DNA from 3 places in the Lacticaseibacillus paracasei subsp. paracasei genome. Region 1 is predicted to be linked to each of the others. Evidence: predicted binding sites of a transcription regulator. Region 1 holds the regulator's gene; each other region holds the start of a gene.

Region 1 (11,014 bases):
TACTGATAAGCCGGCGTATCTCGAATTGCGTCGACCACACCGCGATCGGTTAGTTTCATTCGATTCTGAATCAGTCCAGCGCCATAAAGCATCCGAAATGGTTTAGCCGCGCGCCCAGTACTTTTCTTGGAAAACTCCAATTGGTATGCCTCATCGAGTTCTTTCCACGGAAAAATATCGGCTAAGCGCACCCACTCATTATTTGGACTGAGCGGTGTACTCAGACCGCAACCAAAGGATTCAAAAGAGAGTTGGTGGGGACTTTGACGATAAACCATGGATAAAACCTCCGAGTGAATTTCATAAATGCATGGGAAATGTCCGAAAACCGACATTTTGTATGTATTTATTATAAGACAGTAACGTCTTAAAATCACTAGTATCAGTCACTACGCGTTTTTGAACAGCCACTATATAATTGGTTTTGATGTAGTAATTGATTTAAGTATTTTTTCAATATAAGGACTATCTACTTCTGAAAAACTAAATCCATAAAAGAACAGGCTCTTAAGATTGCTTGCCATGATCTTTTTATAGAAATATTCGTGTTTACTAATGATATCAAGAACAGGTTTCAAGGTTTCTTGGTCAATGTCTGACATATACTCTTCACTCGGAGCAGGCATATTATAACTATCGTTATCTTTATGTCCAAAAATAATAGTATCAGGAACCTGTGTTTCATTGTCAACAAATCCATGGATATGCGTAACCTGTGTATAATCTATTTCATACCATTTTTCTAATGTGTTAGTATAATTAAATGAAAGAAACATATTATTATGGCCTTTAAATCTTTCAGCTAGATTTTTATCAATCTCAGGACTAGTTTCTTCAACGTTCTCAATCCATTCTCGTAACTCTTTGGTCAACATATTTACGGATATGTATTGCTCCATTGATTGACTTGCCTCCCCAGTTTGGAAAGGATCTTCATCCCCTTCGCTATCGAATTGGATTTCTGGCTGATCCAGCACGTCTTCGTATGGCAACCCACCTAAGTCTTCTTCAAAATCAGCCCAATATTTATCGGGCCTCAATTTTCAAGTCAAGTGCAACGATGATAACGAATTCTTGATAGTGGTCTAGGCTGTTACGCCATGCATCGGTAGTAATCGCATGGGCGAAGATAGTTCAGAATACGTCTGGGACGATGGTTCAGTGCGGATTGGACTGCTTGAATTTCAACCAGGGTAATTGCTCTGAGAGACTTCCCTTTCGGGAAGAATTCCCTAAGCAGTCCATTGGCGTTCTCGTTTGTGCCACGCTCCCAAGGCGAGTACGGATGTGCGAAGTAAATCTGGGTTCCAACAATCTCTGATAACTTGGCAAACTCGGAACCATTGTCAAAAGTGATACTCTCAAATTCCTTGGCCCCGTAGTCGTCGATCGTGTCCTGCAAGGCTTTAAGGCAGGTGCCCGCATGATAGTCAGGAATCTTGACGATGATCTCAGTCCGGCTGTACCGTTCTGTGAGCGTCATTAATGCTGGCTCATCAGCTAAGCGAATACCTTTGACCAAGTCGCCTTCCCAATGTCCCACGCCTGTGCGGTCATTCACGGCCGCAGGACGCAACTCGATTGAGTCGCCGTATATCTTCTTATTCTTGCGCTTGTGGGCGTTCTTATAGCCTTTGATGCGGCGTCGGAGCTTCTTGGGAAGTGTCATGTTGTCTAGCTCAAGCAGCCCGGCGTCGATGTAGCGATAGACAGTTGTCGTTGAAGGGCAAGCCTTGCCCTGGTCGCGATAGAAGTGTACGAAGCTATCAACGCTGTGTACGCGCGGCTTACGAGTAAGCTCCCTGGCGAGAGCCTTGAAGAACGCACGGCCGGTCTTAAGAAAGGCGTAGTGACCGGTTCTATCGCGTTTACGGTCGTGCATGGCTTGGGCAGTTTCCGCAAGATAGACTTGATGCGAGTGACGCTTCGAGTCGAGCTGAGTTACAGATCCACGCGTGATTTCTCGTGAGATTGTCGCTTTACTGCGATGAAGCTTCTGTGCAATCACGGTCGCGGTGTCACCAGCAGCCTGAAGGGCCTGAATTGTAGCACGGTCGCTAAAACTGAGTTGTTGGTAATGCTTGTGGGTGTTAGTCTGAGAGTGGGTCATGAAGATTCCTGCTTTCTTGTTTAGCTAGCACTAACAAGAATAGGTCTTCATGGCCTTTATGGTCTAGTCGTCAGGGTGTTGCACTTGAATTGTAAACTGGGGCAATATTTATCGGGATCATAAGCTGAACATTCCTTAGAGGCGCTATCTAACAAGTATATCCAAATCTTCATATAGGGACCATTTAGCCCACCTTTAGGATCTTGTTGGAAATTCATGCTTTCTGGAAAAAGTTTATCCATGTCGTTATAAACCCTTCCCGGATTAATGTCCGCTCTCTCACAAACAAATTTTCGAAATTGGCAAAAACGGGTTGGTAAACAAGAATGTATATCAAATCCATTCCCTAGTACAAACAAAGTATCATCCATTTCAAATGCCCCTCTTTTTGTGCAAGTATACATCACTACTAAAAGAATCAAAAAAGCCACCTCATAATGAAGTGGCACCCCGCCCGCACTCTGTCTTGTAAAAGTGGTGCATTTTTGGTACATTTTCTATTCGCTTTGGTGATTCTCTATGGAGTTGTTAAAGTTTAAAAGGTTGATATATCAGCGTTCGAAGGCTGGTATGAACTTCAGTGAATTTCATAGAGTTAGCTTAACAGACTTGAACCGTCGATCTCCTGCATGCCATGCAGGCGCTCTCCCAACTGAGCTAAAGACCTGCCATGAAAGCTGATATAAAATGGATCCAAACGGACTTGAACCGTCGACCTCCTACATGCGAAGCAGGCGCTCTCCCAACTGAGCTATGGACCCAAAACACAAGATTCATTGTACTGAACTTCCGGTCTGCTGTAAAGAGGCATGCTTGTGAATATCAGAGAAGAAAAGCTGCCGTGACGGACTTGCACAATGAATCGAAACGCTTTATTCTGAATAGTCCCGGCGTGCGATGACGGCAGTAATGATGTTTTGCATGACACCGCCAATGATGAAAATGAGCCAAGAGTATGCCCATCCGTGGAGTAGAAAGCTGACAAGAAGATAGATGATAAGCACGGTCGGCCAATAGACTTGGTGAAAAAGTGCTATATCTTGGCGTGCTCGGGTGTTCTGATGATGCTTGTGTGGCTGTTCCCAATAATTAGCGGCATCGTCATCAGTACCATGGTACCAAGCAGTTGAGTTTGCCGCAGTTGTCGCGTAAGCATAACGTTTTAGCTGAGAATAATTGATGGAGACATAAATGATCAGGTAGCTGCCTAGGCCAGCAATTGCTAGAAATAGCGCTCCGCCAGCATTTTCACTGATAAAACCAGGAATGTAGGCAGAAATGATGGGTGGGATGAGAGAGCCGATGCAGATCATAATACCGGCAATCAACCCAGCGGCAAATTGCCGGGTGTATTCCCCGGTGGTCTTGTTGACTAGCTGTTTGGCACTGGCTGTGATCGGCCGGTCATTAAGCTGCTTTTTTTGCTGGCTGAAGACGGTGCCGCCCCAGATGAACAGACCAACTGCAAGTGCAGCAAGCAGAAACATGCCAATCCCACCGAATCCTTCCCAGCGGCCCCCGCCTGTGTAGGCAGGCAAGGCGATACTGACGGCGCAAAGCAAAACACCAAGGGCAATTTGGGTGGCAAACTGATCAGCCATGTGCCAGAAGCTGCGAAGTTCGGTTTCAGTAATCGCATCTTCATCGGCTTCTTCCTCAGCATCGGTGGGGTCCGCCTGTGTTGTTGTCGCCGTTGCTTGTGCTGGCATTCCCAGATCAGCCCGTAGCTCGTCAATTGAGCCAAATGCGCTGATGACAGCACCAATAGCGGCTTCTTCGCTTTTACCTTCGCGCAACAAATCACGGTAATAATCACGCATGTTAGCGAGCATATCGGCTTTGGCTTGTCGGGTTTTGTCATTATCAGGTAAGGAAGCAAAAAGACTATCTAGGTAGGTGGTGATGGTATCCATGGGCGATTCCTCCAAGGTTAAAGATTCGTTAGCGGCTGTTTTAAGAATGGATCGACAACGGTTTTGACACGTTCCCATTCGGCTGCTTTAACAGCAAGAAAATTACGGCCGCTTGGGGTAATGCGATAATAAGTGCGGGGCTTGCCATTGGTGACATCCCCTGGGTAATCATCGATGTAGCCATTTTTGCTAAGTCGGTTAAAGACGGCGTAAAGGGTTGTTTCTCGAATGAGGTATTGACCATCTGTGCGCTCACGAATTTCTTTGCCAATTTTATAGCCGTAGGAATCGCCTTGCTGTAAAATCGCAAGAATGAGCGCATCATTATACCCACGCATGGCGTCACTGCTAATCACAGCATGACCTCCCTCTATCGTTATGGACTGATGCAAAGCACATTTCAGAGTGCTTTACATCAGTACTGCATCTGTTGAAGTAATACTAGCACGATTACTCTATCAGGTAAAGTAAAAAACACCCTCATCTAAGATGAAGGTGTTGTCGAATAGCGGCTTATTAGTGGATGAAAACTGTGATGAAAGTCACCAGCCCGAACAGAATACCGGGCATATTTGAGATGATAATCGGCCAGTCTTTGTATGTTTTAGTCCAACCATAGAAGGTCCACAAAGTGGCATTGATCATCGCAACCAGTGGTTGAATCGGATTAACCGGATTCCCGGAGAAGTTGGCGATGATTTCGGGAATATAAGAAACATACATTAAAATACAGGTGAATGTCGCGACTTTACTCAATAACTTGAGTCGTTTCACTCGAACGGGGTCAACCCCTTCAGGATACTTTCCGGTGTCAACGCGCATTCATAACGCCTCCTTTTTGGATAAAAATAACCATAACACTAAATTAGTCTAAACCCAAGGCATGTGTCTGGGTGTGATAGAATCAAGAAGGCGACAGACCGCGGATAAGCGGCTCTAAAAATTTTCTGAAAACAAGCAGATTAAGGAGGATTACGATGGCAGAACAATCGGAGAACACCGTGACGCGAACTCAAAAGCAAGAAGGTGCGGATGCGATTATGGATAAGGGTTACGTCACTGAGCGGGATATTCCGGAAATGATGAGCAAAACATGGAGCGAACAACTTCTTGATGCTGTTAATGATGAGTTGCGCTTGCGCACGGTGACCAATCGTACCGTGTTACAGCAATTTCACTATTACATGGGTAACGGCACGATCATTTATGATCCGGGTCAGCTGAACTCTGAAGGTGCCAAGATCGCCTTACAGCACGCCTTAGGTTTCCGCAAATAAAGCTAAACTGCTTGTGATGGTTATCGGCAGTTTAGCTTTGTTTGATGGTCGTGAGTGGTATTAAGCAAACGGGCCAGTCAAAACAACCTTGCCCACTTCATGGCCACCTTCAACTAGAGCGGTCGCAGTCTTAAGGGTGTCAACCGAGATGGTGTCAAAATGCTTGGTCACTGATGCCTTGATTTGATGGTCCTGATAGAGTGAGACTAGACGGCTCAGAATAGCACCTTGAGAAGCCACATGATAATCAAAGTCGGTTTTGGCAAACATGTACTCATAATCAAAACTGGCAGCCTTATCTTTAACAACGGCCAAATCCAAACCAGTTTGTGGGCCAACAATACAGCCTATGTGGCCAAAGGCACGAATCAGTTGACTGGCTGCTGCCAAGTAAGGTTCTGGTTGATAAAGCAACGCGATACCGTCGACTGTTTGCAAGCCGGCATGTTGGACTTGGGCAATCAAATCCTGATGGTAATCCAGTGGTGTTGCAACGCCGTGATCAAGCAGCCAAGGATGATTTTTTGGACTGCTAGTTGCTAGGACGGTTAAACCGCTCCAACGAGCTAATTGACAAAGCATGGAGCCAACGCCGCCAGCACCGTTGATGACTAACAAGTGTTGTCCTTTATTAGCGTTGAATTCGGGGATAAAGCCCATTTTTTCGAAGAGTAATTCCCATGCGGTTAAACCGACAAGTGGCAGCGCAGCAAGATCGGCATCTGGGGCATCAGCTGGCGCGGCAGCGAGTAAGCGGGCATCAACTGCCTGATATTGCTGATTACTGCCGGGACGGTGTGTTGTTCCAGCATAGATGACGCGATCACCAGGCTTGAAGCCGGTGACATTGGCACCGATCTGTGTAATCGTCCCGACTGCATCATAGCCTTGAATTTGCGGTGTTTGATGCTTTCCAGCAACTTGTCGGCGTTTCGTATCAACAGGATTGACGGAGACCCCGGCAACAGCCACGATCACTTCGCCTGACTGGGGCTGCGGCATTGGCAGCGTGAACTGTTGAAGACTGTTGGGTGCCGTGATTGGCAACCCTTCTGTAAAGCCAATTGCAAGATTTTGTGTCATCGAAATCGCCCTTTCTGTAAATAAAGACCTACTGTGATTGTAACCTTTTTCCACGAATAGTTGGAAGTTCCGGTTTTTTTTTGGTAAAATGTGCAAGATATTGCAAGGAACAGTATGGTGTTGGCACAGTTGGCGGTTGATGAATCTGCAGGTTATGAACCATTGATTGTCATACTACCGGTTACCATGATGAAGACAGCGTGTGACGCGGCAGTGTTTCTAAGTCGAAGATCACATTTAAGGAGGCTGCATAGTGAAAAAACTTGGTACTAAGCGCGAATTGATCGGTGTTGTCATTGTCTTGCTGTTGGCAGCAGTAGGATTTGCGCTCTTTGCCTGGTATACGATGCGGCCAACAGATACCATTGGCACGATTGCCACGATTTCTTTTGGACTTGTTTTGTCAGCATTGATTGGCATTGTCCTGATTTTAGACACGGCAGCGACCACGCGCTGGCGCCGATTCTGGGTCGATCTACTTTTTGCGGCATTGATGTTGACCCTGATTGATTATTTCTTCTTAGATACCACGGCACCATGGCAGATGTTGGTGGCAGGAGCAGGGGTCGCTCTGGCGATTGTCGCATTGCTGGCCATTAGAAAAATCGATGAGTAAGTTGCTAAAAGAGTCAGATGAATAGGGTATAAGCCTAGTGAAAGTAAATGAAAACTCCCTGAAAATTTTCAGGGAGTTTTTTGTCGATACTTGCTGATGGTAACAACTTGTGGCAAACGCTATTTGTTATTGCGCCGCTAGTTCATGCGTTGGACAGTCACAGGCACTGTTTTTGGCAAAACTTTCGTGAGTTCCGTCATAAAGTTTTGAAGACTTGCTTGGAAAGTCAGGCGAACCATGCGCCGTTTGCTAAGAGCGAAAACGGCAACAACCCATTCCTGACCATTAGGCAAACTAACCGGCGTCAACGTGATGCTGGACATGTTCGCGTAAGGAATAACGCGCGCCAGAATACCATTCGCGATTAAGCGCGTTGGCGCCAATCCACCGGTACCAGCCATGATCGACAAAACCAAAAAGATTGAGATGAAGACAATGTAAGGCAAATTGTTGACCCGAGTGGTCATAAACCAAAAGCCTAGGAAAACTGCCCACATCAGCTGGGTGACAGCGTAACGTGAAGCAACTTGAATTTTACTTTGCCAATAAAGATAGTAACCGGCAAGCGCCATCAGGATGACGTCAAGGCCGATCAGAAAAACATTAAAATTATTCATGAGGAACTCCTTTTTGCTTCGTGTCATCTGTGGCATGCTCGGCTTCATAGAGCCCGGAAACCTGTTGATACCAACTGAAGAAGCGGGTGACCACGATCTTCAACACGGCGAATCCTGGAATGCCAAGAATAACGCCGACTAAGCCGAATAGATTACCTGCTGTTAACAACACGACGACAATGGTGATGGGATGTAATTCAAGTTTACTCCCCATCACAAGCGGTGAGATGACTTGTGTTTCGATGAGCCATTCAATGAAAAAGACGATGATGACAGCTAAAATCATTCGCGGGGAGGTTAGGGCACCCATGATGAGCGGCGGAATCATCGCCAAGGCTGAGCCAAAGTATGGGATCAAATTCAGTGGGCATGCCAATAAGCCGAAGATAAGGCCATAACGTAAACCGATCACTGAATAGCCGACCATGAACATCACTGCAACGCATAAGGCAACGGTGATTTGACCTTGGACATAAGAACCGACCTTTTCATTCATCTCATGCAACATTTGCTTGACTGACCGGCGAAGTTTAGTTGGCACGATATGAAGTACCATCGGCGTAAATTTGTCGCCGTCTTTTAACATGAAGAAAAGAATGATTGGCGCTGTTGAAATGGTGATGACGACATTACCAACAATGCCAATTAAGTTCTGCAGTTGAGAAATTGTGCCGGTTACGAAGGCACCTTGTTTACCAGTGAAGAAACTTTGCACTTCTGCTGCAATCTCATTGAGATCATGCTGTGAGAGAATATTCTGCTGGTCATTCAGATTATCCAACCATTTGCCAATTTCATCAAAGATTTGCGGCGCTGAATGGACAATACTGGTAATTTGATTGCTTACTGCCGGAATGAAACGCAACAATCCCCACGCCAACAAACCGATCAGCACAATGAATAACAGGCCAATTGCCCAGCCACGATGAAGTCCGAATTTTTCTAATCGATTAATAATCGGGACAGTAAGGTAGAAGAGAATGCCGGCAAAGATAAACGGTGGCGCGATAATCCCGAGAAAATCCAGTACTGGCTGGAAAACCCACGCAATTTTAGTGAAAACGAAAATCACGAGCAATGCCAGTAACAAGTCAACTAGCAGGATCATAAACTTGCTATTAAGAAAGCGGCGATAGAGCCACGAGTCGGTATGTTTCAAGGGGGTACCCTCCTCTACAATTGTGATACCTGTTGGATGTATAAGCTTCATGACAATAACAAACGATGAGAGCGACTAGCCAGATTTGCGGCAGGGCCTGTTTACGCTCATTAAAACGCGTTCACAGGCACAGAAACCTGCACATAAGGAACCTCCAACCTAAATGACCCAAGCCCGGCCATTTAGGTTGGAGGCCACTTATGCTCCGATTTCTAAACGTGCCTGTTCACGCTCTGTACCATTAATGATACTCGACTCATGGTCATATTTCGAGGATAGCCGTGTTAAAAGCGGATTGATTTGATGTTAAAAAAGATTACATAAAATTTACAAACAACATGGAATAATCGTTACAAATCTTTAAAAACCCTAAATAAAGGCATCAAATGTAAATTTTATGTATACAAAGGCTTTACAAAACTCAAAAATTGGGTATGATTAGAGTCACAACCAAAACGGTGAGTATATGTCGGTTTATCCGATACGGAGAGGAGTGACCCCACATGACAATCCTACGGGGCGCAAAATGGACATTAATTACTCTGACCCTCGTGGCAACCTTGCTGTTATTCAGCAACTTTGCGACAGCCGGCATTTTGTTAATCGCGCTTGATATTTTCTTGAGTTTCTTCTACGCGGTCATCAAAAGCAGATGTGATCGGCGTCAGATGCATAAGATGCCATTATTGCATAATTAATTTAAGGATGAGGTCCACAGATGCTTTTTATCTGTGGACTTTTTTGCTATTTAGGCATAAAATCATTGCAAACGTTCGTTCGCTTTGGTATGCTTTGTGTAATCAATTAGAACTGAGGCGGTGAGCGGATGCCAACACAAGCAAGTCAGAAACGTTGGAAACAAATTTTACAATCAATCTATGATGCAATCGAGGATCATGGGTACCCGCCCACGGTTCGCGAAATCGGCAAATCAGTCGGTCTAAGTTCGTCAAGCACGGTGGCAGCGTACTTGGAGAAATTGTTGGCGGCGGGACTTATTGCTAAGGATCCAGCGAAGCCGCGGACGCTTGAAGTGACCTCAGCCGGACGTGACTTCATTGGCGTTCAGGATCACGGTATTCCGATCGTCGGCACAGTTGCTGCAGGGGTCCCGATTACGGCCATCGAAAATATCGATGATTATTTTCCGGTACCAGACGATCTTCCGTATGCCGCTGACGAATTATTCATGTTGCGAGTTCAAGGTAATTCAATGATCAAAATCGGCATTTTAGATGGTGACCAGATTATTGTCAAGAAGCAGAATGACGCCGAGAATGGGCAGATTGTTGTTGCAATGACTGAGGAAGATGAAGCCACTGTCAAGCGATTTTATAAAGAAAAGAACGGCATTCGGTTACATCCTGAAAATGACAGTATGGATGATATGTTCTTCCCGGATGTAACGATTCTTGGCATCGTTGTGAGTTTATATCGGCCTGCATTAGTTTAACCATTTGAAGTCGTGAATGACTAGGCTGGCAACTTAAATCCAATTAAAATGTACCATCAACAAAAGAGACATCAGCTGTGATCCCACAAAATATAGGATCACGGCTGATGTCTTTTTGCTCAGACACTTTATTGGTTTTGTTGGGCGAGGCGATCGAGATCGTCTTGTGGCACCTTTTTATAAACGGGACCATCGGGCAACTGCTTTAAGTTACCGGTTTTTGTTAATTGAAATTGTATCGTATTAGCAGAGGCTTGCGGCTGCGCTTTACCAGTGAAGGTGAAGATTCGGCCTTTGAGGGTCAAATCAGCAGCAAAAATACCACTATCAGTACTTTCAAAGACACCATCTCGATTGGCTAATGTTTCAAGATAGTAGCCGCTGGTGGATGAGGTGACTCGAATTGCTTTGGTCGCATCTTTTGTTTGGACGAACGCATGGCCAACCAATGTACCTAAGGTCGCTTTCGGAACAGTTTTTTTGACCGTGTGCGATTGTGATGTTGCGCTCGATGATGATGTTGTCTTTTTGGGGGTTGAGGTAGTTTGTGAGCAGCCTGATAAGATCAAGATTGCTGCTAGTAGCAGATAGCGCTTTTTCATTCGACAGCAACTCCTAGTGAATGAACTGGATGCAAGTCATCACGATTGGGATCACGATCATCGAAAGCAGCGTTGTTTCGGTGACCATGATAGCAGCGTAATCGGAATCCGCATCGTACAGTTTGGCAACAACAGGCGCATTGGTCATGACCGGCATGCAAGATTGCAAAATAAAGATTTGTTT
Region 2 (11,014 bases), 600 kb from region 1:
AGTCCGGCTGACGATCAAAGACGAGGCCAAAGTTGATCAAGCCGCACTTAAAAAAGTGCCTGGCGTGCTGGGTGTTGTCCAAGAAGAAACGCTCCAAGTCATTGTTGGTCCAGGGACTGTCAACAAAGTCGCACAAGCCATGGTTGATCGAGTAGGGGTTGCATTAGGTGACCCTTTCCCAGCCAACACGCAACCGCCTGCTGAATCGAATCAATCGGCAGTTGAAGCTAAAGCCGCAGAGGTTCGGGCAGCGCATAAAGCCAAGTTAAAGCAAACTTGGTGGCGGGCTGCTTTAAAACATATTTCCGCTATTTTCATTCCGCTAATTCCTACCTTCGTCGGTGCCGGCTTAATCTCCGGCGTTGCTGGTATTTTAGCCAATTTGTTAACCGCTGGCGATTTACCAACCAGCTGGGCGTCATTTATTACTGTCTTAAAAGTCATCAACGGCGGGCTCTTCACCTTTCTTAATATCTATGTTGGGATAAACGCCGCAACCGAGTTTGGCGCAACCGCTGGCCTTGGCGGCATCATCGGCGGCTTAGTCTATCTGCCTGGCGTTGTGGCCCCGATCACGATCAACAACGTCTTCACCCATCAACCGTTATCTCCTGGTCAAGGTGGCATCATCGGCGTCATTTTCGCCGTCTGGTTGTTGGCTGTGGTTGAAAAACGCCTGCATCGACTCATTCCGGATGCCATCGATATCATTTTCACGCCGATGCTCAGTCTCTTATCCATCGGGCTGCTGACCATTTTCTTCATCATGCCACTCGCCGGTTGGGTCTCAAGTTCATTGGTCGGCACGATTAACTGGACGTTACAAGTTGGCGGTGCCTTCTCAGGCGCTATCTTAGGCCTCGCCTTCTTGCCGATGGTCATGTTGGGATTACACCAGATTCTGACGCCTATTCATCTTGAAATAATCAAGAGCATTGGCTACACCGGCCTGCTGCCAATCTTGGCCATGGCTGGCGGCGGTCAAGTGGGTGCCGCCCTTGCACTATGGATCAAGTGTCGACAAAATCAACAGCTCGTCCGCTTGATAAAAGGCGCTCTACCAGTCGGCATCTTAGGGGTTGGTGAACCGTTGATCTATGGTGTCAGTCTGCCGCTGGGCCGGCCATTTGTGACTGCCTGTATTGGCGGTGGCATCGGCGGCGCCGTTATCGGCATGATCGGCCATATCGGTGCCATCACCATTGGTCCTTCCGGCGCAGCCCTGATTCCACTCATCGCCAATCACCAATGGCTGGGTTATGTTTTCGGCCTACTGGCTTCCTATGCAGGCGGTTTTCTGGCAACTTACTTCTTCGGTGTGCCAGAAAGCGCGATGGTGCCGACCAGCGCTGACGGCGCCATCATTGAACCGCTCGCAGTAAATACAGCAGCTGTTCCTGAAACCCCTTCCACTAGAGCAGCTAGCCCGGATGCGACTCAATTTGTGGCTCCTGCCGCTGGTCAACTTCAAGCCTTGTCCGAAGTGCCAGATGATGTCTTTTCTCAAAAAATGGTGGGGGATGGTTTTGCCATTGTCCCAAGTCATGGCACGGTTGTCGCACCTGTTGACGGTACCATCGTCAGCATCATGCCGACCAAACACGCCTGGACTATGACAACCGCAACCGGACTTGAAATTCTCGTCCACATGGGATTAGACACCGTCGCATTGAACGGTGACCCCTTCACTGTTCATGTGACAGAAAACGAAACCGTAAAGGCAGGTCAGCAAATTGCCGAAATGGATCTACCTGCCATCAAAACAGCTGGCAAAAGTACGACAATCATCACCGTCATCACCAACATGACCCATGTCGCCGCCATGACCAGCTTCACAGATCAATCGATCACTGCTGGCGAAGACGTCCTGCGCGTCACCAGTCAATCAGAAAGTTAGTATATGAAAGTCGACGGCAGATTGACTTAACCTTATATCTGAGTGATCGTGTGTGCCAACTAAAAAAATCGTTGTTAGAGAAAGCACAGTTTCTCTAGGAACGATTTTTTGCTTGCGGTTGATACACAATTCGTCTTTTGATAGATACCCTGATAGCATTTAAAAATCCCAGTGCCAAGGCGGAGCAATCGTAGGCCAGATCGGGCTCAGCCGTGCAAACAACACAGCGACGGTCTATGGAGCTGATGTTGTAGGCGACTTCGAGACCGGTTTTTGGGCTCGAAGCGTCGTCTCCGCTCTAGCTTCGCGTCGCAAGCCCCATCTGGCCGGAGATTGCGGAGTTTGGCACGGCAAAGGATTTTTTAGCCTGCCTTGTTTTCCCCGATTATTCGGAATTCAGCAAATCACAAGTCTTAGATGATGATTATGGTTCGACTGGGCGTCACATTGATCACCTTGCCGATAATTAGCGTCCAGCATTTTTCAATTGTGCCTCTTGCAAATACGCAAAGATGTGGCCAAAGGCAATTTCACGAATCTGACCATAGCGAATTTGCGCCGTTTCGCCATCATCTGGTCCGACTAGGTTTAAGTCAAAATCGGTTTCACCGACATTTTCCGGATAGCCCAGAAAATGTTCATCGCTGTCGGCTACTTTAATGCGCACCACCCGTTCAAACCCAGCGGCCTCTGAGATGATGGTCTGAATCAAGTCATCATTTGGATCGAACTCACGATCAGCATTCAACACTGGCTGCTGGCTGAAGTGATGGGTTTGATCCCATTTTTCGTAAAAGCTGATCGTTTGCAAATAATCCGAGGCCGTCGCTACATTTTGGATGCTTGGTAACGTCAGTAAAATGTAGCCACCAAACTGGCCGGCCATGTCTTTAAGACTCAACACCACAACCCGGTCGTTGACCGCTTTGACGCGACCCACAAAGAACTGGTCTTCCGGTCCCTTGGGTACGACTGAAATCAAGCGATTGTTCGCCAAGGCATTCTGAAACACGCCAGCCAGTTGACCGTCATTTTGGTACAGCTTGGTGGCCACGTGCTTTAGATGATCACGTTGCCGGACCAGTTCCGTTTCCAGTTTGAGATCAAGGCCATGGAATTCCATGACTAAAATATCCGAGAAATCAACCTGCAAGGCGCGCACATCGGTGTAGTTGAATTTGTTGAAGATCGCCATACTAAAGCGATCCTCAGCCACAGCTGTTACCTGCCCTTCAAGATAGGCATCATCATCGGCCACCACGACCATGACCATTTGACCATTCGCCTTAGCCTGCGTCGCCAGTTGCTGAATCAAGTTCTGTGTTGCATCGAACTGCAATGGCTTTTCTTGGCCTTGCAGCGTCAAAAAATGCTGGGCCTGTGCCAAGTTAATTCGAAAATTCATGCTATCGAGATCATCCCCGGCAAATTCAACCTGATCAATCGCAGAAAATGCGATCAAGGCACATCCATCGGCAATCCCTGAATCATTGTAGGTTCCCAGAACAACCGCATCATGACCTAACACCTGTACGTATCCGGTGTAAAAATCGTCGGTATCGCGCTGATACACATTGATCAGCAGGTGTTCATTGAGTGCTGTCATTAAACTCATCAAAATGGCATCCATGCGGCATCCCTCACTTTCTTGCGCTTAAATCTAAAAATAACTTTCTAATCTTTCTTGCTAATGGTTTATTGATCCGGACCATTATAGGCAATATTCGTAAACTTGTTATACGACTTCACAAACAACAACTTGACGGTACCACGCGGGCCTGAACGGTTTTTCTCAATGATGACTTCAACTTCACCAACATTATCATCCCCGTCATCATTGCCGCCTTGATCGTCGTCATCCTCATCGCCTTCTGCATCGCGGTAATAGTCATCACGATACAGGAAAGCCACAATATCGGCATCCTGTTCGATCGAACCGGATTCACGAATATCGCTCAACACCGGCCGCTTATCCTGTCGCTGTTCAACGCCACGACTCAGCTGGGACAACGCAATCACGGGTACATGCAATTCCTTCGCCAGTTTTTTCAGCTGCCGGGAAACAGCGCTGACTTCCTGTTGGCGGTTTTCTTGGCCAGAACCTTCAATCAACTGCAAATAATCAATGATAATCAGCCCTAAATCACCTTGCTCACGCGCTAGCCGCCGACACTTCGCGCGAATCTCCGCCATTCTGATGCCTGGCGTGTCATCCATATAGATCTTCGCCTTGCTCAAGCTACCCATGGCGATAATCAAGTTTTGCCATTCTTCTTCATTCAGCTGACCAGTTCGCAGGTGATTAGCATCAATACTACCTTCTGAACACAACATCCGGTTTACCAGCTGTTCAGCGCCCATTTCCAAACTGAAAATGGCGACACTTTTGTCTGTTTTCGTCCCAACATTTTGGGCAATGTTCAAAGCAAATGCGGTTTTCCCGACAGCAGGCCGCGCCGCTAAAATAATCATTTCGTCCTCATGCAGCCCCGTCGTGATTTTGTCCAAATCACGGAAACCGGTTGGCAACCCGGTGATTGCCTGATCATTTTGATACAACTGATCAATCTGCGCCATAGCCTGATTCAGCACATCTTTGATCTGTTTGAAGCCGGCCTGATTGCGGTTCTCCGAGACATCCATAATCTGGCGCTCGGCGTCTTCAACTAGCCCTTCAACATCGTCTTGTTCCGTATAGCTGCGACTGGCAATGTTTTGCGCCGTACTAATCAGTTTGCGTAACGTGCTCTTCTGCTGCACGATTTTGGCGTAGTATACCACGTTACTGGCAATAGGCGTCGCCGCAACCAAATCTGTAATATAACCAACCCCGCCAATATCGTCGAGGTTGTTATGATTGTCCAGATAATCCGACACCGTAACCGTATCAATCGCTGTGCCGTTATCCTGTAGATCGGTCATAGCTTGGAACAACAGCCTGTGTGCTTTCTTATAGAAGTCATCCGCCGTGACATACTCTTGTGCATCCGGCAATGTGTCAGCATTTAGAAAAATGCCGCCAAGGACGGCACGTTCTGCTTCGTCACTATGCGGCGGCTGCTGGTCAATTAATTGATTATCCATGCGCGTCCTCCTTCAGATTGATCGTCAAAAATTTTTTGTCGCTTATCCCTAACAGTCTACGTTAAACCCGCAGTCAAGACAAGCATCACCGCATACAGTCGAGCCACACAAACAATTTAACGAAAAGCAATGGTCACTGCTGTTCTCACCGGTGATTGACTCAGTCCACAACCCACTAATTTGGACCAGATGGACAAAAAGACGCGATCATCTGGTCGCGTCTTCTGGCAGAATAACTATTCTTATTTTTGTTCAATCACGTGTACCCGAATGCGGGCATCAATGCCAGGGAATAAATTAACCGTGACATTAGTGAAACCCAGTGAACGGATAGGCTGCTTCAGATCGATCTTACGTTTATCAACTTTGATCTGATATTGCTTATCCAAAGCCTGCGCGATCTGCTTGCTAGGAATCGAACCGAACAACCGGGAATCTTCACCGGCTTTGCTTTGGATCTGAACAACGGTTTTGTCGTCTTCGATCTTAGCCTTCATGGCCTCAGCCTCGGTTTTCTTTTCAGCTTCCTTCTTCTCTTCAAGCCGCTGCTGGCCGCGCAAAGCACTCATAGCCTGCGGTGTCGCTGCTTTAGCCAGCCCCTTGCGAATTAAAAAGTTTTCAGCATAGCCATCAGGTACTTCTTTCACCTGACCGCGATTGCCCTTGCCACGAACGTCTTGTGTAAAGATGACTTTCATCAAAATCCCTGCTTTCTATGCGTCTTCGTCTGCTTTCTTGATCTGAGCAAGCAGATCAGTCCGAACTTCGGCGATCGTTTTGCCCTTAATCTGGGTGGCTGCGTTACTCAAGTGACCGCCGCCGCCCATGGCTTCCATGATGACCTGCACGTTGACATCCCCAGTCGAGCGGGCGGAAATGCCGACATCACCGCTTGGGCGTTTTGTGATGACAAAACTGGCATCAACGCCATTGAGTGACAACATCGTATCAGCCGCTTGTGCTGCAATCACTGGGTCATAACGCTTATCCTCTTCCCCAGTACATAGTGCCATATTTGGCGCAATCATTTCAATTGTATCGATCAAATGATTCCGTTGGATGAAGCTGTCGATATTTTCCTTTAACAGGTTCTGAGCCAACATGCCATCAGCGCCCATGGAACGCAGATAGCTGGCAGCATCAAACGTCCGCGTGCCGGTGCGTAGGCTGAAGGACTTGGTATCCACCGTGATCCCTGCCAGCATCGCCGTTGCCTCAAGCTTATCAAGACTTGGCACATTTGTTGGCTGGTATTCAAACATCTCCGCAATCAGCTCACAAGTGGAGCTGGCGTACGGTTCGATATAAACCAGCATCGGGTTGTCCGGAAATTCTTCGCCGCGTCGATGGTGATCGATGATAACCGTTCTTGCCGCCAACCGTTTGTACAAGTCAGGCGCCGCTGAGATCGACGGCTTGCTGTGATCGACCAAGATCAGCAGGCTCTGATCCGTCGCTTGCGACAGCGCTGCTTCCGGCGTCACAATGGCATTAGCAACTTCAGGATCTTGACCCACTTGGCCCATGAGGCGTTCAACATCGGAGTGCAGATGGTCAGGGTCAATCACAATGTAACACTCTTTGCCATTCATCTGCGCAATCCGGCGAATCCCCATCGAGGCGCCAACTGCATCCATATCCGGCCGCTTATGGCCGACAACAAAGACCTTGTCCGTCTGCTTAAACAATTCTTGCAAGGCCTGCGCAACCATGCGCGCCCGCACACGCGTCCGCTTTTCCATTGGATTCGTCTTGCCGCCATAGAAACGGGCTTCGTGGCCTTTGGCGCGGACCACCACCTGATCGCCGCCACGACCAAGCGCCAGATCCAAGTTACTCTGCGAAGTCACCGCCAACTGAGCCAAGTCTTCATCGCCATATGCGATCCCCAGCGACAGCGTCAATGGATAATTCTGTTTCGAGGTTTCTTCCCGAATCACATCTAGAATCTTGAACTTGTCACGTTCAACATCCTTCAGCGACTTGGCATAAGCCAGCAGGAAAAAGCGATCGTTGTCAATCCGCTTCAAGAACATGCCAAATTGATTGGCCCAATCCGTCAGCTGATTCGTGACGTAACTATTTAAATTAGTAATGACCTGATCATCCATGGTTTGTGTGATCTCGTCATAGTTATCAATGAAGATCTGGCCAATGGCGATCTTCTCGTCTTCTGCCCGCTCTTCAATTTCAGCATATCGAGTCACGTCCATCAGATAGACAACCCCGATACTCTTTTGCACGATAATCTCAAACTGATGCTGGCCCCAAGTCACCATTTTCGTTTCATTGGTGTTCTCGTTGCTGCGAATCAACTCCGCCAATTCCGCATCAACATGTTCCAACGGCTGACCAAGAACGTCAGTGTCGCCAAAATACTTCTGCAGGAATGGGTTCGTCCATTCAATATTGAGATTCTCGTCATAAATCAGGATCCCAATCGGCATTTTGATCAGCGCTTCTTGTTCGCCGCGCTTGATCCGATAACTGAGGTCCGAAATATACTGATTGGTATTCTTGGCAATGGTTTCTAGGGCATAAAAAATCGTGGCCACTAGACTAATCAAAATCAGCAGCATCAACAAAGCCAACCACGGACGGATCAGTGCTCCCATCAGAATACCGATCACCGCCAGCACGACCATCGCAATAGCTGCATATCGCATTCGCATGTCTTCAAGAAACTCCGGCATACGAATCCGCTCAAACAATTTCTTCATATAGAAAAACTCGCTTTCACTTAGCGCAGATACTTAAGGATTTCTTTAGCTATTCTACCATACTGTGCAATTAGATTCTGCGAGTGACCTAGCCCTTGCTTGATAGCATCACGTTTACAAAATAGTGGCAACAAGGCCGGTCTATGAAGTGGCTTGCCATGCCATACGCCACAATCTTTAAACTTAACCAGACTATTTATGGAAACATAAAAAGAATGATTTGCCTAAACATGGCAAATCATTCTCACTAGTCTGTTTGGTAACGTCGCATTATAGCCCAGGCCCTTCACCGTTATTCCTAGGTGGGAAAATCACGGAAATAGCGCAAAGCCAATGAAAAATGAGGCAATGAAAAAAATGGCTACTCCAACAACCAATGTGTAACTACCGAGGATAATGTTAAAGCTCCAGCCAAGGGCGGACTTTTCTAATAAAAGGTAAATTTGCCAGCAGATAATCAGCAAGGCAATCACTAATAGCCCAATAAACCCAGTGCCAAGCTCGATTCCAACGAAGTTCTTTTTCCCAGAGAAAGTTATGATGGTCATTAAGGCAAATATAACAGTCAAGATACCGCCATTACCAATGACCATTTTCGCTTTAGTCTTCATTTTTCAGTTCTCCATTAAAAGCGCCTTTGGCAGATCCCTTTAGATAAAACGAAAGCCTTCTTCTAACCCTTATTCATGATTGATTTTCAACCACCAAACAACTTATATGCCGCAACGGCAACAATGTGCTTGTAATCAAAAAGCGATGTCTTCTGCATAATTGTCAATAAGCGTTGACGAAATTCCTGATTACACTTTTCATTGTTCCCGCCCCACGCATAACATGTATCATGTGCTTGGCATGCACCATCAAGATAATCAATCGGCGCTTTGCCGTTGTTGCCTTTACCGCAATAATTTCCATACACCAACAAATTAAACCTAGCCATTGAGAGCAGCATGCCTTTTTCTGGACCATCATTTTTAAGACTGCGAGCCCATTTATTTATTTCTGCGCCAATTTTTAGGACAACGGGATCAACATTGTCATGCATGGCAGCATCATAGTCAAAACTTGTGATACCATCAACATTCTTTAAGTACGGATCGATCATTTTTAATTGTTCACTTGTTTCTCTGTTGATTTCAGTGTCATTAAACTCAGTCTTAGTCGTTGCGTGGACCTCAACCCCACTACTAAATTGAAAAAATAGTGTCATACTGATCAGGGCAAAAACGACTGCGGCACTTCTTCTGACTATAACAAACCTTTTTGAACGTCTAGAAAATTTCATATTTCCCTCCAATGTTTTCTGACTTTATCATTGCCAACACCCACAAGCGAGTGTTTACACCAATTATTATACATAAGAGTCTACTAAAAACGAAGCATTTTATTATCTATAAGATATCATAATATGGGCAATGCTGTTATATCGATATATTTTGAGATGGTTATCAGCCAAGTGATTTTGATGGTTCTAAAATATTTATCTCTATCCTAAAAGGAAAACAAGCGCCACTACCAAGCAACTTCAGCTCTTGGCAATAGCACCTGTTATTAGCGAATATATGCAGCAACTTTTTGTTTCAGTTTTCGCATCAACAAAGAAATGATTTATTGAACAATAAAAAGAAAGCATTCTTGCGCCATACTTTAATAAATCTATTTTGTATGCCATTTATACTTTCGCTGAACCTATAAGAAACATTCGTCTCAATCAACGCCAACCTTCTTCATCGGCAACGACATCCAAACAATCGAAAGAATGATACAGAAACCGCCAAGCAGAAACGCTGGCGTCATTTGAATTGTGAAGAACGGCAATGAATACACTAAGACAAAAATAGGATTCAATGCCCGAATAAGATTAGCATCGCGAAATGAAATCAACTTCAGGCCGCGATAAAAGAGTAGCAGTCCCAAAAAACCAGAGCAGAAGGCTGAGATGGCGACCGCACCTATGCCAAGGTTCGGCGCGAGGGATAATTGTCCGCTTCCGAATAAAAAACCGCCTAGAATGACGACGGCGGTGCCTTGGTTATATAAGAGTAGTATCTTCTCGTCTATGTTGATAAGAGCTTTTTTGGCTAAGGTGTTGGTCAGGGCAAAGCTAAACGTGTAGCCAAGCGCACAAGCCAGACCCAGTATGTTATTAACATCGCCGGAAAAGTCAGATACCAAAGCTGTGCCAATCATACATAAGACGATCGGAACAATCTCTTTTCGATCAAATCGTTCACGTAGCAGAAGCACTGAAAGCAATATCGCAAAGACAATGTAAAACCTGCCGACCAACCCGACGCTGACCGGATCAAGGAAGAAAAGGCTCATATATTGCAAAAATATGCCTAAACAATTCGTCAAACCCAACGTCCAAATAATCGGCTGCTTAATCCAAACTAATTTTGTTTTGGTAAAGGCGATCGTGACCAAAGTCAGGATCAATGATACAAGCGCATTGTAGAAACTTGCAGCTAATGGCGAGAGCGTGATCATCGAGAACTTGTTCATGACCGGTGTCACAGCCATCACGGCTACCGATAAAATATTCAGCAGAAACCCGTGTTGGCGGCTACTCATCTGGCCACCCAATATGTTGAAAAATCTGGGCGTAAATATCATCATGAAAAGAACGCTCAGCATCCGGGACAGGCTTAAACCATACTTGCCGATCATCAATCTCAGAGGACGCAGGAATAGCTTGCAAACGTTCAACTTTAGCACTAACCACTGCTGTTGTGTGTCCAGTAGGTAAAACATAGTAGCCCAATGGCACAATCGCACTGGCCTGAACAACAGCACCTGATTCTTCATACGATTCGCGGACAGCTGCTTGCACCATCGTCTCGCCCGGTTCTAACTTGCCACCAGTCAATTCCCAACGGCGCTTTGAGTTATGAACCCAGATAATACCGGCGTTAAAGAATTGAATGATTAGAACTGAATCAACTTTTTTATGAGTGAGACCAAAATGAACCTTTACCACAGGATACCCCCCCTTTGCTTATCTCGCATTTCAAACATCCTCTAGAAGTAGATAAAACTATGATGCGTCATCTCTAGCTTAGAAGCCTCACTCACGTATGAGGTGATGAGACTAGTCCATCAAGAGAGCTTTGATTGTATAGTGCCTGCTAGTGCTACGTCAACTATTATTACCATAAATATATTCATACATCTGATAAGGAAATAAAAAGCCGTGATGAACCTTTTTCATATAAAAGATTCATCACGGTTATTTAAATTAGATGAAGGTATTGATTTTAAAACAAATCACTCCCGCGTCAAGTCACTGCCCTTAACCCAGCCATGTCCATTC
Region 3 (11,014 bases), 710 kb from region 1:
ACGCAAGGCTTCTTTACCGCTTTTATCACTGAGATTGATATACAGATCTGTTGCGCTTGTGGTCGTCTGCCCAAGCTGATCCGCAACCTGCTGTACATCCTTGGTGACCGTATAAATATTGGTTCCCAAAGTGTGCCGGGCCTTATGTGGTGTTGATGGCCGACCATAATCGGTTGTATAGCGCTTGAAAAAGGCTTCGATTGTATTTTGGCGAATCCGATTGATTTTTTGGCCGACAACTGTCACAAACAGGGGAGAAGTCGGCTTTTGATAACCGATAATAGCCGCTCGCTGCGTTAAGTAAGCCTGAACATACGGATCAATCCAGTCTGCAAAATTGACGCGATCCTGAAAGTTACCTTTGCGAACAACTTGGACCGTATGCCGATCCATGTTCAAATCTTCCAGATTCATATTCACCAATTCGCTGACACGAACCCCTGAGCCAAACAGTAAGGCAATCATGGCCAAGTTGCGCACTTTTGTCGCCTCAAAATAGCGCCGCGGCTTGGCTGGCAGTTGTTGCGCATAACTTTGATCCAACCACTGTAAAAACTTAGCATCTTCACCGTCCACAAACAGCATTTCCTGTAGCTTGTGGTTTCGGTAACTCGCAGTTTCAGTATGGGTTTTAAGTTTTACCTTGTTCCAGACATTCCGATAGAAATAAGGTTCGCCATCTGCATGGGGTTCACTTTCCTCCGTCAAAAATCGATAAAGCGCCTTGATCCCGACTAAGCGCAAAGCGACACTGCGACGCGTCATTCGCTTGTTGTGGTGCGTCTTGGAAGGCCGTTCAAGCAAATACGCCATAAATGCCTGGGCATCACGCAACGACAAATGTTCTAACACGGTCAGCGGGACGGTTTGCGGTGAGGAAGCGACCGTCACACCACTGTTAATCAGCCAGTTCAGAAACTCTTGATAAAAATGTAAATACTGATACAGCGTCGAATCGGCGATCGGGATCGCTTTTTGACTCTGATAATAGTCCTGAATGTAATCCGGCAGGGCAGGTAGCATTGTATGAATTAATTTCGAATAATTTTGTGTCGACACAGATTTCACCTCGAACGTATGTTTTCTTTTAGATAATGTTAGTATACGCGAAAACAACTGTCCTTGGCGAGGGCTAGTGTTGATGAAAAATGAACGGTGGTGCTAGTTCAGCCATTGTTCTGCCATGTGAAGCAGAATTGAATAAAGTTTTAGCTTTATCCAAAGGTGAGCAAAGATGTCAGCAAACACCTGTTGGTCACACAAATTTAAGCTGGCATAATTCTGGCATGAATTCGGCTATTAAATGAGTTCACTTCGGTCAATCATTCAGCAAACTTATTTTGGCCATTGGTCATCAAAATAAATTTGCTGAATGTTACGTGACCCTCAATTGTTGTTGAGTCAATTTCAAACTACACAACTCAAAAAATCATCAAGCAACTCGAAGCCGGCTAACTGACGAGAATCTCACAACATCATGAAGCTTGAATTGATATGCACTTTTCTGGTTTTGGCTGGCATGACATTTTCAATCAAACAAATGCATGCAACTCAGCGCAAACGCAACAACCCAAGTCATAATTGATTGCCTTGGTAAAAAGTTCAATCGCCACCACCAACATCATGTCCGGACCACAAATTTTTGACAGCCATCTGAAAGAGGGGACACCCAGATTCGCAGATCAAGTGGCAAAGCCAATTATTTATATTCTAGTTTACATAATATATATTATGCGAAGTAGTGTTTGAAGAGACGGCATCGTGCCATTCTCGCAATATTTACGTTGGCGATTATTTGATTCGCAATTTCATACAGCACCTGATAGTCGCCTCATTTTTTGAACCGCTGCTTGCAGCCAAGTCTTTAAAAGCTTCTACAATCTTTGGATAAATCATTGGATATTTTTTGCTTGAGTTTTTTTCGTTAAGTCACTTGCGACGAACAACTATCAAGTTGAATTCCCGACCTCAATTTTCAAGTCAAGTGCAACGATGATAACGAATTCTTGATAGTGGTCTAGGCTGTTACGCCATGCATCGGTAGTAATCGCATGGGCGAAGATAGTTCAGAATACGTCTGGGACGATGGTTCAGTGCGGATTGGACTGCTTGAATTTCAACCAGGGTAATTGCTCTGAGAGACTTCCCTTTCGGGAAGAATTCCCTAAGCAGTCCATTGGCGTTCTCGTTTGTGCCACGCTCCCAAGGCGAGTACGGATGTGCGAAGTAAATCTGGGTTCCAACAATCTCTGATAACTTGGCAAACTCGGAACCATTGTCAAAAGTGATACTCTCAAATTCCTTGGCCCCGTAGTCGTCGATCGTGTCCTGCAAGGCTTTAAGGCAGGTGCCCGCATGATAGTCAGGAATCTTGACGATGATCTCAGTCCGGCTGTACCGTTCTGTGAGCGTCATTAATGCTGGCTCATCAGCTAAGCGAATACCTTTGACCAAGTCGCCTTCCCAATGTCCCACGCCTGTGCGGTCATTCACGGCCGCAGGACGCAACTCGATTGAGTCGCCGTATATCTTCTTATTCTTGCGCTTGTGGGCGTTCTTATAGCCTTTGATGCGGCGTCGGAGCTTCTTGGGAAGTGTCATGTTGTCTAGCTCAAGCAGCCCGGCGTCGATGTAGCGATAGACAGTTGTCGTTGAAGGGCAAGCCTTGCCCTGGTCGCGATAGAAGTGTACGAAGCTATCAACGCTGTGTACGCGCGGCTTACGAGTAAGCTCCCTGGCGAGAGCCTTGAAGAACGCACGGCCGGTCTTAAGAAAGGCGTAGTGACCGGTTCTATCGCGTTTACGGTCGTGCATGGCTTGGGCAGTTTCCGCAAGATAGACTTGATGCGAGTGACGCTTCGAGTCGAGCTGAGTTACAGATCCACGCGTGATTTCTCGTGAGATTGTCGCTTTACTGCGATGAAGCTTCTGTGCAATCACGGTCGCGGTGTCACCAGCAGCCTGAAGGGCCTGAATTGTAGCACGGTCGCTAAAACTGAGTTGTTGGTAATGCTTGTGGGTGTTAGTCTGAGAGTGGGTCATGAAGATTCCTGCTTTCTTGTTTAGCTAGCACTAACAAGAATAGGTCTTCATGGCCTTTATGGTCTAGTCGTCAGGGTGTTGCACTTGAATTGTAAACTGGGGAGTTGAATTCCCGAACTCGTCTCAGAATGCGTCTCTCAGCATGCCTCAAAACCAGCCAAAATGACCCATGACAACTTGCTGTTGATTCGACCCGCGAATTACTACACGAATTTCAAATTCACGCATCACGAGCTGCTAGTCAGCTTTATATTTAACAGATTTCGCAAAAAGATGGCTAGAGACTTTTTGCAAACAAAAAAGCCGCAACTGGCTAGCTGCGACTTTCCTTAGAACAATTGTGTGCAATTAAAGATGAAAGTTAACCTTCAAACGTGCTCTGCATTGGCGGAACGACCTGTTTTTTGCGGGAAACAACCCCAGGCAATGCCAAACGCGCGTCCTTGTCGAACTGTTCGTTGAAAGCACTGGCGATTTTATCGCGGTCAGCACCGACTGCGAAACCAGTTGAATTGCTGTCCAAGATGTCAGTGGCAATCAGCAGGAAATCGTCGTAGCCTTTCGCCTGCGCCTCTTTGGTCATGGCACTGATCAATTCGTCCTGACGTGCGTAAATGTCGTTCAGATCAACGGTATTGACCTGTCCGATGCGAATAGACTTGCCGCCCATGGTGAAACTCTTAGCATCGCCTTCGATAATGTCCATATCTGACTTGGCGGCCAAATTAGTACCTGCCTTCAGCATGGCAAGACCATATGACTGCAAATCAATTCCGGCAATCTTCGCCATTTCTGGCAAAATCTTCTTATCCTTATCGGTTGCGGTCGGCGATTTCAACAACAGCGTGTCTGAAATCAAACCAGAAGCCATCAAACCAGCCAATGTTGGCGAAATCTTGAAGCCATATTCTTGGAACATCTCAAAAATGACGGTATTGGTGCTGCCAACCGGTTCTGCTCGGTAAAACAGCGGCGCTGCCGTGTGGAAGTTAGCGATGCGATGATGGTCGACAACAGAATCAATCGTCACGTCTTCGATATCACTGACACTTTGTTGAAATTCGTTGTGATCAACCAACATGACATGATCCGTCTCGTTGGCTGCCGTCTTGATAACCCGCGGTGCCTGAACCTTAAAGTGATCAAGGACGAACTTAGTTTCATCGTTCGGTCCGCCTAATGCTACCGCCTCAACATCCGTGTTGCCTGCCTGTTTCTGAAATTCTGCCCAGCTCATGGCACTCGTAATCGCGTCGGTGTCCGGGTTCTGATGCCCAAAAATCAAAGTCGTCATCTTATCTGATCGCTCCTCAACTGAATAGTTTACTTATCAAGTTTAACACGGTTTTCACTGACCCGCGACAAGTAATCTTTTTCCTTCAGATAATCGTCAAAGGTCTGGAAGAAGTTCGAGATCCGCGGAATGTCAGCTTTCTCTTTGCGATAAACAAAAGAAATCTCAAAGCGAATGGCCGGATCAAACGCAATAGCATAGGCCTTGATTTGATCAGCGCGTGCCCGAACAAAACTGGTTGGTAAGGCCGTGTTGACCCCTGACAAGTTAACGAATTGGGTTAACTGATATGGCGTGGTGAAATGTGCGACCACGTGCGGGAAATCAACCATTTGATTCTTGTACGCCTCACGCAGAAGCTGTCCAAGGAAATAGTCGTCAGGATAAGTTGCCCAAGGTTCAGCTAAAGTATCTTTGAAATGGATTCGCTTACGGTTAGCCAAGGCGTCATCGTGGTGCAAGAACAGCAATTGTTCATCAATAATTTTCTTGCTGGCGTATGGTTTCCAGTTCTTAATGGTCTCATCTGGCAGATTCATGATAGCCAAATCAATCTGGTTGTTTTCCAAGGATTCCCAAATTTCGTGACGGGTCATCATCCGTAGCGTTACTTCAACTTCAGGATTCAGTTGATAGTAATGAGCAATGAACGCAATAAAGGCGCTATCCTCAATTGAGCTTAATAACCCAATATTGATTTTTCCGACGGTTGCACTGGTTGTTTGTTGAATTTCGTCGGTTGTCTGGTTCAAGATCTCGTAGATCTCATGGGTTGACTTTAACATGGTCTGACCAGCGTCAGATAAATGCAGTTTCTTCCCGACAGAATAAAACAGCGGTGCCCCCACCGTCCGTTCCAATTTCTTGATCTGCTGTGTTAAGGCTGGCTGGGTAATGCCAAGCAATTGGGCGGCTTGGGTGTAGTTCATGGTTTCTGCCAATTGCAGAAAATAAGTTAGTGTCTTTGAGGAAAAAATGCGCTCTTGTTTCGTTTTCATAGGGCGGCTTCCCTTTCGTTTATAATTTAATAATATCGTTCAACCATCATCATAAGTGGCAATGAAAAAAAACGCAACGAATTTGCCGCGTTTTTAATCGTTACGTTAAGTTCTAGCTAAAGATTCAGTTGCTCGCAACTGGTTTCGGACGCCAGCTTTGCCATCCGGTATAATCCTTAACGTGCAGCAGATTCTCTGCATTCTTAACGCGATCGGCAGACGGCGGTTCGATGCCTTCAAGCGGGTACGTAATGCCAAGCTCGTGATACTTTTTAACGCCTAACGTGTGATACGGAAGAATCTCAACTTTTTGGACCACGTTTTTGTCCAATGTCGCAATATAGTCCCCTAACCGTTTGAGATAAGGGTCAAAGTCAGTGCGTTCCGGGACCAGAACGTGGCGAATCCACATGTCATCACCATGCGCCGACATATACTGCACCATATCCAAAATATTCTCATTAGGAAAACCGGTGAGCTTTTTATGCTCGGCCGAATCAATGTGTTTAATATCAACTAATGAGATGTCAGTAACAGCCATCAGCTTTTCAAACTGGCCAAACCACGGTTGGTCACGCGTGAAGGGGCCGCCTGACGTATCGAGGCAAGTCGAAATTCCCAGTGCCTTAGCCTTGGTGAAGAGTTCGAGAATGAAATCGATTTGTACCAAACTCTCACCGCCACTGCAGGTAATACCCCCTTGGTCACCCCAGAATGCTTTATAGCGCTGGGCATCCGCCAAAATTTGATCGGCCGTCATTTCTTCACCAACCCCAATGTTCCAGGTGTCAGGGTTGTGACAATACTGGCAACGCATGCGACACCCTTGCATAAAGACAACGAAGCGAATACCAGGGCCATCGACCGAACCAAAACTTTCGACCGAGTGAACATACCCTTTGATCGGGCCATCATGATCCTGACCAACTTGTTCTAAGATATTTAATGGGCTTTGTGACTGATCGATGAGTTTCATCTTATTGCCTCCACTACAACATCATGTGTCGTTTTCAATTGATTTTCATTTCATTCTGCCAAAAAACGGCAACAGCATCGTTGCCGTCTTTTGGCAAAACAGGAATGGCTTCCTGTCTTGAGTTAAGCTGCTTACATTTCTTCGAAGAAGGTCCGAGCAATGACATCGTCTTGTTGTTCCTTGGTCAAATCTGCGAAGTAGACGCAGTAGCCAGAAACCCGAACGGTCAATGTTGGGTATTCTTCTGGGTGCTTCTGAGCATCAATCAGGGTCTCCTTGTTGAAGACGTTGATGTTCAAATGCATGCCGCTGTTTTCCATATAGCCGTCAACCATGTGAACCAAGGTATCCTTACGAGTTTCATCATCGTGGCCCAGTGTGTTCGGAGTAACCCCAAACGTATTACTAATGCCGTCAGTTGCGTAATGATACGGAATCTTGGCGGTGGACATCAGGGATGCCAGTGCGCCGTTCTTTTCTGCGCCATATGCCGGGTTGGCACCTGGTGAGAATGGTTCGCCTTTTTGACGACCGTTTGGTGTTGTCCCTGTATTCTTACCATAAACCACGTTGGAAGTAATGGTCAGGACACTGGTGCTCAACTTCGCGCCGCGATACAGATGATGCGTGTTCATCTTGTTATAGAAGGTCTTAACCAACCACTTAGCGATGTCATCAGCGCTATCATCGTTGTTACCATAACGTGGATAGTCATCATTGTCAGCAACGAAGTCAACTGCAACACCGTTTTCATCGCGAATTGCCTTGACATGACCATACTTGATTGCACTGATGGAATCAACCGCGTGTGACAGGCCGGAAATCCCGGTTGCGAAGGTCCGGTTCAGTTGGGTATCCTTCAATGCCAGCTGTGCAGCTTCATAATAATACTTGTCATTCATATAGTGAATCACATTCAAAGCATTGACATACGTGTCGGCCAGCCAGTCCATCATCTTGTCGAACTTATTCATGAATTCTTTGTAATCAATGTAATCGCTGGTGATCGGTGCATATTCAGGCCCTACTTGCGCTTCCTGAATTTCATCTTTCCCACCGTTGATCGCATACAGAACTGTCTTAGCTAAGTTAGCACGGGCACCAAAGTATTGAACGCCATCAGCAATTGGTTGTGCCGAGACACAGCAAGCAATACCGTAGTAATCGGTACCCCATTCGTTGCGCATCAGGTCATCATTTTCATATTGAATGGTTGAACTTTGGATGGATACTTCGGTTGCATAGCGTTTGAATCCTTCTGGCAAGCGTTCGCTCCAAAGCAAGGTGATGTTTGGTTCTGGTGCTGCGCCCATGTTGTCCAAAGTCTTCAGGAAACGGAAAGCCGTCTTGGTAACGTGGTGACGGCCATCATTGCCCATTCCTGCCAATGACAAGGTTGCCCAGATTGGATCGCCTGAGAACAGTGAGTTATATTCTTCAGTCCGGATGAAACGAACCATCCGCAATTTCATAACCAAATGATCAATCAGTTCCTGTGCCTGTTCTTCGTTCAATTTGCCTAAGCGCATATCGCGTTGGATATAAGCATCAATAACCGTATCGATCCGGCCAACGGACATTGCGGCACCGTTTTGCGTCTTAACAGCAGCCAGATAGCCAAAGTAGATCCACTGAACAGCTTCTTGCGCATTAGCTGCCGGACGCGAGATGTCATAGCCATATTCCTTGGCCATCTTCTTCATGTCGTTTAAGGCACGATATTGTTCATTGATTTCTTCACGCAGTTTGATTACATCGTCAGTCATTTCGCCGTCGCCGGTCAAGTTATAATCCTTGAACTTCTCAGCCATTAAACGATCGATCCCGTAAACAGCGATCCGTGGGAAATCAGAAACAATCCGGCCACGGCCGTATGCGTCTGGCAAGCCAGTCACGATCTTGTAATGGCGAGCCTTTCGCATATCAGGGGTATAAGCATCAAAGACACCTTGGTTATGGGTCTTACGATATTCATTGAAAATCTTGTGTTCTTGAGGATCTGTCTTGAAGCCATAAGATTCCAATGCATCTTCAGCCATTCGAATACCGCCAAATGGCATGAATGCTCGTTTGAATGGCTTGTCGGTCTGAACACCAACAATCTTTTCAAGATCTTTGTTCAAATAACCAGGTCCGTGTGAGGTGATCGTAGAAGGAATATTGTTGTCAGCATCCAAAACACCGCCATTTGCACGTTCTTGCTTCTTTAAATTTAGAACCTGATTGTTCAGGACTGTTGTCGCTTCAGTGGGGCCAGCAAGGAAACTTTCGTCCCCGTCATATTGGTTCAGGTTATGCTCGATAAAATCGCGCACATTAATTTCTTCTTGCCAGTCGCCGCCGTTAAAGCCTTCCCAATAATTAGGAACTTTGGTTTCGTCAAGCTGTTTCATAGTTGTTTGCCTCCTAAAGTGGATTACAGATGTGACAGTTCTTACAAACACAGTATAACACGCCGCCAAATCTATGCAAGCGTTTTATTGCCCATATAATAGGCGTTATATTGTTTTTTAAGTGTGCTTCGTCGCTTCTTTTCGCCCATGATTTCGTCATTTTGTTAAATTGTGCACAACTGATCTGTCCTATAATAATCAAAAATGCCACCATCTGTATTAGTACAGACAGTGGCGTCAATGATCACCATTTATTCGACTTGATCTGCTGGTTCTTCTTTGGTTTGAACAAAAACTGGCTTGCCAAGGACATCAGTGTCAATGACAAACGAACCATTCGAATAGCGGTCACCTGCTGGATGTTGTACCGGATTAAGGGTCGTTACCTTACCCGTATCGGTCAAAACATTCAGGCGGGTAGCGTCATCGACTGACATCATCGCGACAATCCGATGCGGATCACGCTTAAGCTCACGCAAGACCAGTAAACCACGACGGGCACGACTCATTTCCCCGACCTCGCTTAAGGCCATCTTTTTGAAGGCGCCACGTTGGGTCAAAATACCGACCTTAGCCGTAGTTGGATCCTTCACTAGAATGAAATTGACAACCTCATCGTCTGGCTTTAGATCCATACTTTTAACGCCGGTTGCCCGGGCACCGACAGTTGACACATCGCTTAACGGGAATGTCAGTCCGTAAGCGTGGCGGCTGACCACAAAGACATCCTGTTGCTGATCAGTCGTGAAGTATGCATTGGTGACAATCGCGGCTGGGTCTTTCAGCTTCATCGCCATCATCGGCTTACTCTTGTACGTCCGTTGCGGCTGCAAATCACTTAAGGCAGTTTGTTTGATGTACCCGTCACTTGACCCTAACACAAAACTGCCAGCGCCATCGAGTTGATCAAAAGCAAACACTGCCAAGACTTTTTCGTCAGAGCCAAGGCCAACTGTTTGACTTAAGTGTTCGCCGGTGTCTTTCCAACGCGCATCACTAATTTCATGCACTGGTCGATAAATGACATTTCCGGCATTTGTCACGATGTAAAGATGCTGCAACGTACTCAGTTCGCCAGTGAAAATGGCAAGATCATTGGCCTTCAAACCATTGTCGGCCGGATCAACCGCCTGATAACTGCGCAGTGAACTGCGTTTAACGTACCCATCACGAGAAACCTGCACCATAACGGTTTCATCAGCCACCGTCACCGTTGTCGCCACTTCAAGCGTTTCAATTTTGGCTTGAATGCTGCTGCGACGATCATCCCCGTACTCCTTGGCAATCCGCTTCAACTCGCCTTCAATCACCCGATCGCGGGCAGCGGGGCGGGCCAAAATATCTTGATACTCGGCGATTGCTTTCGCCAATTGTGCTGCTTCTTTCTGTAAAGCCGTGATATCGGTATTGGTCAATCGATACAGCTGCAAGGAAACAATCGCTTCCGCCTGAGCTTCCGAAAAATCAAACTTCTTGACTAAGTTACGCTTAGCATCTCCTTTATCCTTGGAAGCACGAATCGCGGCGATGACCTGATCCAAAATCGATAGCATTTTGATCAAGCCTTCGACAATGTGCTGTCGAGCAGCGGCCTTGTTGAGGTCAAAACGCGTTCGCCGAGTGACCACATCGCGTCGATGTTCGACGTATGCTTCCAACATGGCCTTGAGTCCTAGTAACTTCGGCTGCATGTCGGCAATAGCGACCATGTTAAAGTTGTATGCAATTTGCAGATCGGTATTTTTAAATAAATAGTTTAAGATGCCATGTGCATCGGCTTCTTTTTTTAATTCGATGACAACGCTAAGCCCAAAACGGTCGCTTTCGTCACGGACTTCGGCAATACCGTCCACTTTTTTGTTGATGCGTAATTCATCGATTTTTTTAATCATCTGCGCTTTATTGACATCATACGGAATCTCAGTGACCACGATCTTCTCACGACCGCCACGAATGGTTTCGATGTGTGTCCGAGAACGAACCACGATTTTACCGCGACCGGTTTCGTAAGCTTGCTTGATACCATCAAGCCCTTGAATAATCCCACCTGTTGGAAAATCGGGACCCTTGACGTATTGCATTAAAGTATCTAAATCAGCAGTGGGATGCTTCAGCAAGTATAAGACCGCATTGATCACTTCACGCAAGTTATGCGGCGGAATTTCGGTCGCGTAACCTGCAGAGATGCCCGTTGCACCATTCACCAGCAAATTCGGAAATCCTGCGGGCAACACAGTTGGTTCCTGTGCCGTGTCATCAAAGTTCAACACCATATCGACGGTTTCCTTATCGATATCGGCCAGCATTTCCT

The links. The regulator LexA, encoded in region 1, represses DNA repair genes until DNA is damaged. The targets are predictions, from matches to a motif close to CNAACANNTGTTNG.
Region 2: the regulator LexA is predicted to act here: its motif matches at 5,186-5,199, upstream of dnaB (replicative DNA helicase).
Region 3: the regulator LexA is predicted to act here: its motif matches at 1,071-1,084, upstream of xerS (tyrosine recombinase XerS).

What each region holds. Positions count from the first base shown of each region.
Region 1 covers NZ_AP012541.1:692,846-703,859, forward strand. Annotated here, with positions in the region: gene LBPC_RS03305 (IS5 family transposase) at 1-278, opposite strand, end outside; gene LBPC_RS03310 (AbiH family protein) at 411-1,040, opposite strand; gene LBPC_RS03315 (IS30 family transposase) at 1,094-2,110, opposite strand; tRNA gene LBPC_RS03325 (tRNA-Ala) at 2,707-2,777, opposite strand; tRNA gene LBPC_RS03330 (tRNA-Ala) at 2,799-2,871, opposite strand; gene LBPC_RS03335 (permease prefix domain 1-containing protein) at 2,983-4,023, opposite strand; gene LBPC_RS03340 (PadR family transcriptional regulator) at 4,041-4,379, opposite strand; gene LBPC_RS03345 (SemiSWEET family transporter) at 4,540-4,845, opposite strand; gene LBPC_RS03350 (hypothetical protein) at 5,001-5,300, shown strand; gene LBPC_RS03355 (alcohol dehydrogenase catalytic domain-containing protein) at 5,361-6,383, opposite strand; gene LBPC_RS03360 (hypothetical protein) at 6,637-6,999, shown strand; gene LBPC_RS03365 (hypothetical protein) at 7,137-7,616, opposite strand; gene LBPC_RS03370 (AI-2E family transporter) at 7,609-8,775, opposite strand; gene LBPC_RS03375 (hypothetical protein) at 9,279-9,473, shown strand; gene lexA (transcriptional repressor LexA) at 9,602-10,228, shown strand; gene LBPC_RS03385 (hypothetical protein) at 10,357-10,830, opposite strand; gene LBPC_RS03390 (AEC family transporter) at 10,844-11,014, opposite strand, start outside.
Region 2 covers NZ_AP012541.1:93,352-104,365, reverse strand. Annotated here, with positions in the region: gene LBPC_RS00510 (glucose PTS transporter subunit IIA) at 1-1,897, shown strand, start outside; gene LBPC_RS00505 (hypothetical protein) at 2,364-3,527, opposite strand; gene dnaB (replicative DNA helicase) at 3,593-4,981, opposite strand; gene rplI (50S ribosomal protein L9) at 5,224-5,679, opposite strand; gene LBPC_RS00490 (DHH family phosphoesterase) at 5,695-7,701, opposite strand; gene LBPC_RS00485 (hypothetical protein) at 8,013-8,312, opposite strand; gene LBPC_RS00480 (phospholipase A2 family protein) at 8,399-8,986, opposite strand; gene LBPC_RS00475 (DMT family transporter) at 9,409-10,275, opposite strand; gene LBPC_RS00470 (NUDIX domain-containing protein) at 10,268-10,681, opposite strand; gene LBPC_RS00465 (hypothetical protein) at 10,969-11,014, opposite strand, start outside.
Region 3 covers NZ_AP012541.1:1,407,288-1,418,301, reverse strand. Annotated here, with positions in the region: gene xerS (tyrosine recombinase XerS) at 1-1,059, opposite strand, end outside; gene LBPC_RS06970 (IS30 family transposase) at 2,026-3,042, opposite strand; gene LBPC_RS06965 (manganese-dependent inorganic pyrophosphatase) at 3,404-4,336, opposite strand; gene LBPC_RS06960 (LysR family transcriptional regulator) at 4,366-5,334, opposite strand; gene pflA (pyruvate formate-lyase-activating protein) at 5,459-6,310, opposite strand; gene pflB (formate C-acetyltransferase) at 6,442-8,703, opposite strand; gene parC (DNA topoisomerase IV subunit A) at 8,955-11,014, opposite strand, start outside.